3 regions of the Rhodoferax mekongensis genome follow, and region 2 is predicted to be linked to each of the others. Evidence: predicted binding sites of a transcription regulator. Region 2 holds the regulator's gene; each other region holds the start of a gene.

Region 1 (2,264 bases), 1.2 Mb from region 2:
CCCTGAAGGCCGCGCCTTGAAGGCCAAAGCGATCAGCATTCCGGCCTGTGTGGTGGCGGCCAGCGCTTGCCCCATCCCGGAATTGATGTCGCTCACCGGCCAAATCCGAAACTTGCGCGACCAGATAAGCGCCGCACACCACTAAGTTTTACCCACCCCACCGCTGCAGACGCAGTTTTTTCAAAGGAAAACACCATGGTCAACAAGATCGACAAAGTTCTCTACACCGCCCACGCCAAGTCCACCGGTGGCCGTGACGGCACAACCCGCACCTCTGACGGCCTGTTGGACCTGAAATTGGCTGTCCCCAAGGAAATGGGCGGCCCCGGCGGCGGCGTGAACCCTGAACAATTGTTCGCCTCTGGCTACAGCGCTTGCTTCATCGGCGCCATGAAGTTTGTGGCTGGCACCCAGAAGATCGCCCTGCCTGCGGACACCAGCATCAACGCGTCGGTGGGCATCGGCCAGATTCCCCAGGGCTTCGGCATTGAAGTGGCGCTGGAAGTCAGCATCCCCGGCATGGACAAAGCTGCTGCAGAAGCCCTGGTTGCCAAGGCTCACGAGGTGTGCCCGTATTCCAACGCCACCCGCGGCAACATCGAAGTGAAGATCACCGTGGTCTAAGAGGAAGGTTCGCAGCGGCGTCTTGGCGCCCTTGCGCTCCTGCCCACACGCCGGCATGCCCTTTAGGGTGTGCCGGTTTTTTCTTTGGGGCCTTCTTCCCGCAGGGTGTGAACTTCATCGCGCAAATGACGCACCTCCAGCCGCAAGGCGTGGATCTCGCGTAGCAACTCACTGTCCACCGCCCGCTCCTCCACTTCCACCAGCATGGCCGCCACGGATGCAGTCACCAGGGACAGCACCGCCAGCCCCATGAGCACCACCACCACGGCAAAGAAGCGCGATGCATGCGTACTGGGCACGATATCTCCGTAGCCCACCGTGGCGGCGGTCGTGAAAGCCAGCCACAGGCCATCGCTGTAAGTCTCCGCCCTGGGCTCCAAAGCCCAAAAGCCCAAACCGCCCAACCCCAGAATCAGCATGCACAGGCCCAATGAATAGATGAGCCCACGGCGACCGATCACGAGTTTGTGCAGTTTGACTTTGCGCATAAAACCACTGTAAGGCCGCCCTGCAGGGCAGACATTGACCTGCATCAATTGGCCAAGCACCTCCATTCTGCAAACTTGCCGTCAGCCCGGCAAGGCATGATGCAGCGATGATGACAAGAACAGAGATGGAGACGGGATGAGATTGGCTTTGTTGTCCGACATTCACGGCAACCTGCAGGCGCTGGACGCCTGCCTGGCGCATGCGCGTGCGCAAAAGACGCAGCGCTTCGCCTTTCTGGGGGACATGGTGGGCTATGGCGCACAACCGGCCGAAGTGGTGGAGCGCATCATGCTGCTCACCGAAGAAGGTGCCATCGTGCTCAAGGGCAACCATGACGACATGGCCGTCAATCCGCCCCCAGTGGCCAAGACGCTGGGTGACAGCACCGCGGACTGGACACACCATCAACTCAACGACAGCCAGCGGGAATGGATGGCCGCCCTGCCCCTCACCCACCACATGGACACTGTGCTACTGGTGCATGCCAGCGTGGAGGCGCCCGAACTCTGGCGCTATGTGTACGACGAGCGCAGTGCCACCGAGAGCCTGAATGCCGCCAGTGCCTTCCCGGATGTGCGGTACGTGTTCGGTGGCCATGTGCACTTGCAAAGCCTGTACTACCGGGGCACGGACGGACTGATGAAGTTCACCCCGCAAGCCGGAGTCGCGGTGCCCGTCCCCAAACACCGGCAGTGGTTGAGCACTGTGGGCTCAGTCGGCCAGCCGCGCGACGGCAACCCGCAAGCCATGTACACCTTGCTTGATACCGAGCGCCAACAACTCACCTACCACCGCGTGCCCTACGACCATGACGCAGCCGCCGCTGCCATACGGCACGCAGGGCTGCCTGAGTTCTTCGCCCAGCGCTTGGAGGAAGGCCGGTGAAACTGCTGGAGCCCGGCGAAATACTGGATGGCTTCCGTATTGAGGCCTGCCTCCACTCGGGCGGCATGGCCCACATTTACCAAGTGGTGTATTCCGATGGCAGGCCGGGTCCGGGTTTTGAGATGGCGATGAAAGTGCCCCGCATGACTGCAGGCGACGGCGCAGAAAACATCGTCAGCTTCGAGGTGGAATGCCAGATCATGCAGGCCCTGAGTGGGCCGCACACGCCCCGATTTGTAGCGGCCGGCGACCTTCTGCACGTGCCC
Region 2 (2,264 bases):
AGCCGTAAATCAGGTCCACATTAATGGACTCAAATCCGCGGGCCCGTGCCGCGTCGACCAAGGCAAATACCTGCTCGGCAGGCTGCACGCGGTGCACGGCCTTCTGCACTGCGGGGTCAAAGTCTTGCACGCCGAAGCTCAGTCGGTTGAACCCAAGCTCGGCCAAGGTATCCAGGCGCGATGCATCAACCGTGCGGGGATCCACCTCTATGGAATATTCACCGCCGGCGGCAAAGCTGAAGTTGCGGCGCAGCATCGCCATGAGTTCCCGCAGTTCAGCGTCGCTTAAGAAGGTGGGGCTGCCCCCACCCAAGTGCAACTGGCTGACGGACTGTCCCGTTCCCATCAGTTTCGTGTGCAGCTCCACTTCCCGGGTCAGGTAGCGCAAATACGTAGCTGCCTTGTCGTGGTGCTTGGTGATAATCTTGTTGCAAGCGCAGTAGTAGCACAGCGATTCGCAAAATGGGATGTGCACGTAGAGAGACAAGGGCAAGGCCAGCGCAGCAGCCCCGGACCGGCGTTGCTGCAAGGCTTGGGTGTAATCGTCCGCACTGAAAGCCTCGACAAAGCGATCCGCCGTCGGGTACGAGGTGTAACGCGGCCCGGAGACATCAAACCGGGTCAATAGTTGTTCTGATATGGGTGCGGATGCAATGGCTGCGTTCATGAATACTCCAAGCTAGCGCACAGACTGTGACCGAAGCGCCCGCCAAACTCCTTGATTTACATCAAGGAGTTTCAGGATGACCGGGACCATAATTGACTTGCATCAGGGGAACACCATGCTTGAACACGCAATGCCTAACGCCAAGTCTCACGACGCCCACGCTTCTATCGCAATCACTCCGGTTGCGACTGCGGCATTGAACCCCCACACCATCAAAGTGGCTTGCTCCAACTGCAACCTGCGCGAACTGTGCATGCCCTTGGGGTTGAGCGCTGCAGAGCTGGACAAAATCGACGATGTGGTAGCCAGCCGCCGCAAAGTCAAACGCGGAGCAACCCTCTTCCGCAACGGAGAAAAATTCACCAGCCTGTTTGCCATCCGCACCGGTTTCTTCAAAACGTGCGTTGCTTCTGAAGACGGCCGCGACCAGGTGACCGGCTTCCAAATGGCCGGTGAGATCGTAGGGCTCGATGGCATCGTGAACGACCACCACACATGCGATGCCGTGGCTCTAGAAGACGCCGAGGTTTGCGTCATGCCCTTTGACCGCATTGAAGAGCTCTCGCGGGAAGTGAATTCGCTGCAGCGCCATGTCCACAAGATCATGAGCCGCGAAATCGTGCGTGAAAACGGCGTGATGCTGCTTCTGGGCAGCATGCGAGCCGAAGAGCGACTGGCTGCGTTTCTGCTGAACCTGGTTCAGCGCCTGCATGCCCGCGGCTTCTCGCAAAGCGAGTTGGTGTTGCGGATGACCCGCGAAGAGATTGGAAGCTACTTGGGTCTGAAGCTTGAGACCGTGAGCCGTACATTCTCCAAATTCGTGGAAGACGGCATTGTGGAAGTCAAGCAGCGCCATGTGCGCATCTTGAACACAGAGGCCCTGAAGGACATTGTCAACCCCAAGGTCTGCAACTGAGCGGGACTCAAACTCCTAATCGTTGACCTCGGCAGCGCTCATATTGAGCAAGGCGGTCAAGGCGCTGGAGGCCAGCGTCACCCCCCAGAAAACGAAGAACGCCAAGGTGTAAATCCCTTGGCGTGAAAGCGGTAGCGCGCCATCGTGCCAATGCAGATCGTGTGGGTCAATGAATGCAAACACCACGATCTCCAGTACGCCGGCCGCCAGAAAAGCGGGCCAGACGACTGCCATCCATTTACCTGTCGGCATACATCGCTCCTGAAAATCCGCTTTAGCGCGGTGCAGTGTTGGGCACTACCCCTGTCGCTGCATGGTTGCGTGCCTGCATGGCCGGGGCCAGGCTCTCAGGTTTGGCCGCCAAAGACTTGTTGATGTCCAAGCCGGCCTGGTAGTAGTTTTCATCAACGATGGGGTCCATGCCACGCACAGCAATGTAGAAGGTCAGGAAACTCGCCACCACCACGATGAGCGGACCGGAGACTACCAGCCACACATGACCGAACTTCCACCAGGGAGCGGGAGTGTTGGACGAGGTTGTAGGGTTGGACATAAGCAGTCTTTCTTAACGCGGAACAATAAACACGGATTTTTCAGTCACTACGGCAGACACGGGGGCCGATTTCACCGTGAAATGGATGGGGTACGAACCGGGAGCCGCACCTTCGTAGGGAAGCTGCA
Region 3 (2,264 bases), 610 kb from region 2:
TGCACCGGGTAGGGGTGTTGCAACCCACCGAGGGAGTGGTGCTGGTTGCGGTGACCTCGGCCCATCGCGGGCAGAGTTTTCAGGCCTGCGAATTCATCATGGATTACCTCAAGACCCAGGCGCCGTTCTGGAAAAAAGAGACCACGCCTGAAGGCGCGCACTGGGTGGACGCCCGCGTGAGCGATGACGACGCCCTGGCCCGCTGGGGTATCACGGCGCCTAACGCCTGAGCCGAGGGGCTGGCCGGGTATCAGTTCAGGTACTTGGGCGGCTCTGCGTTGGCAAAAGCGTCCCACTCGGAGGGCTGAGCGTCCGTCTCGATCTCCTGGATGATGGGCAGGGTGGGCTCCAAGCCTTTGGGTGGGTCAATTCCCCAGTCGCTGTTGCGCAGGGCCAGGCCGATCACATGCAGCAGGGCAATCAGGGTGTCGCTGCCCATGTTGATCTCCAGCTGGCGTGACTCTTCAGCTCCGGGCAGTGTTTCCTCAAACCGCACCGAAAGCATGTCCGCGCCCTGCAACTGGATGTGCGCGGTAGTGACCAGCAAGGGCTGGTCGGTGTCACTCAACAGGGGTTGCCGGGATTGAAAAGGCGTATCGAAATCGGCCTGTTGCAAGGATTCCTGCCGCTGGAAAACGTCCACCGCATGTTGCGCCGCCCCGTCATGGCCCGCAGGCGTGGGGTTTGGCAGGGCCAGTTGCTCGGAGGTTTTTGCCAAGTGCGGGTACAAGCCCCGCAGCATCCGGCGGGTCAGCCACAGGCGTTGCTCTTCCCCCTCGGGCGAGTTCATGCGTACCAAAATACGGTCGTGCTCGGCCACGTAGCTGACTTGGAATTGGTGGATCTGCATGGAGGCAATTGGAGAAAACAGGGTGCGCCTCCATTATCGGATGTGTGCAGCTTTGAGCTTCGGATTTGTGCTGGATCAAGGTCTGGGCGTGGGCAGGCTTGAAAACCACCCCCGCAGACCCAAGCTGGGGGTTAATCTCAGAACACACGGGGGTCACACCATGCGAATCGACAAACTCACCACCAAATTCCAGGAAGCGCTGGCCGAAGCCCAGACGTTGGCGCTCACCCATGACAACGCCTTCATTGAGCCGGTCCACGTGCTGGCCGCCATGATCCGCACGGATGACGCGCCCAAGGCCTTGATGAACCGGGCCGGCGTCAACGTAGCGGGCTTGCTGGCTTCGGCCGAGGCGGCTATCAAGCGCCTGCCGCAGGTGCAAGGCCATGAGCAGGTCACCGTGGGGCGCGACATGGTGTCGCTGCTCCAGGCGGCTGAGAAAGAAGCCATCAAGCGTGGCGACCAGTTCATTGCCGGCGAGCTGTTTTTGCTGGCCGTGGCCGACCACAAGGGCGACGCTGGGCAAATGGCCCGCACCAACGGCCTGACCCGCAAGAGCCTGGAGGCCGCCATTGACGCCGTGCGTGGCGGCCAGAAGGTGGACAGTTCGGACGCCGAAGACCAGCGCGAATCCCTCAAGAAATACTGCATCGACCTGACCGAGCGCGCCCGCATGGGCAAGCTGGACCCGGTGATAGGCCGGGACGACGAAATCCGCCGCGCCATCCAGGTGCTCCAGCGCCGCACCAAAAACAACCCGGTGCTGATCGGCGAGCCCGGTGTGGGCAAGACGGCCATCGTCGAAGGCCTGGCCCAGCGCATCGTGGAGGGCGAGGTGCCCGACAGCCTCAAGGGCAAACGTGTGCTTTCGCTGGATATGGCCGCGCTCTTGGCCGGTGCCAAGTTCCGTGGCGAATTTGAAGAACGCTTGAAGAACGTGCTCAAGGACCTGGCCAAAGATGAAGGCCAAACCATTGTGTTCATCGACGAGCTGCACACCATGGTGGGCGCCGGTAAAGGCGAGGGCGCCATGGACGCGGGCAACATGCTCAAGCCCGCGCTGGCGCGTGGCGAACTGCACTGCGTGGGCGCCACCACGCTGGACGAGTACCGCAAATACATCGAGAAGGATGCCGCGCTGGAGCGCCGTTTCCAGAAGATTCTGGTCGGTGAGCCCACGGTGGAAGCCACCATCGCCATCCTGCGCGGCCTGAAAGAACGCTACGAGGTGCACCACGGCGTGGACATTACCGACCCGGCCATCGTGGCTGCGGCCGAGCTGAGCCACCGCTACATCACCGACCGCTTTTTGCCGGACAAGGCCATCGACCTGATTGACGAGGCGGCCTCCAAAATCAAGATCGAGCTGGACTCCAAGCCCGAGGTCATGGACAAGCTGGACCGCCGTCTGATT

What was found. The regulator FNR, encoded in region 2, switches genes on or off when oxygen is low (the NO sensors DNR and NnrR bind a similar motif). The targets are predictions, from matches to a motif close to TTGATNNNNATCAA.
Region 1: RAN89_RS04465 (potassium channel family protein) is a predicted target of FNR. The motif match lies at 1,147-1,160, and genes of this name have one in related genera.
Region 3: clpB (ATP-dependent chaperone ClpB) is a predicted target of FNR. The motif match lies at 916-929, and genes of this name have one in related genera.

What each region holds. Positions count from the first base shown of each region.
Region 1 covers NZ_CP132507.1:943,838-946,101, reverse strand. Annotated here, with positions in the region: gene RAN89_RS04475 (MarR family winged helix-turn-helix transcriptional regulator) at 1-145, shown strand, start outside; gene RAN89_RS04470 (organic hydroperoxide resistance protein) at 196-624, shown strand; gene RAN89_RS04465 (potassium channel family protein) at 687-1,112, opposite strand; gene RAN89_RS04460 (metallophosphoesterase family protein) at 1,249-1,998, shown strand; gene RAN89_RS04455 (bifunctional serine/threonine-protein kinase/universal stress protein) at 1,995-2,264, shown strand, end outside.
Region 2 covers NZ_CP132507.1:2,162,203-2,164,466, reverse strand. Annotated here, with positions in the region: gene hemN (oxygen-independent coproporphyrinogen III oxidase) at 1-667, opposite strand, end outside; gene fnr (fumarate/nitrate reduction transcriptional regulator Fnr) at 864-1,583, shown strand; gene RAN89_RS10455 (hypothetical protein) at 1,599-1,835, opposite strand; gene RAN89_RS10450 (FixH family protein) at 1,858-2,136, opposite strand; gene ccoG (cytochrome c oxidase accessory protein CcoG) at 2,149-2,264, opposite strand, start outside.
Region 3 covers NZ_CP132507.1:2,773,621-2,775,884, reverse strand. Annotated here, with positions in the region: gene RAN89_RS13250 (molybdenum cofactor biosynthesis protein MoaE) at 1-230, shown strand, start outside; gene RAN89_RS13245 (hypothetical protein) at 251-850, opposite strand; gene clpB (ATP-dependent chaperone ClpB) at 1,011-2,264, shown strand, end outside.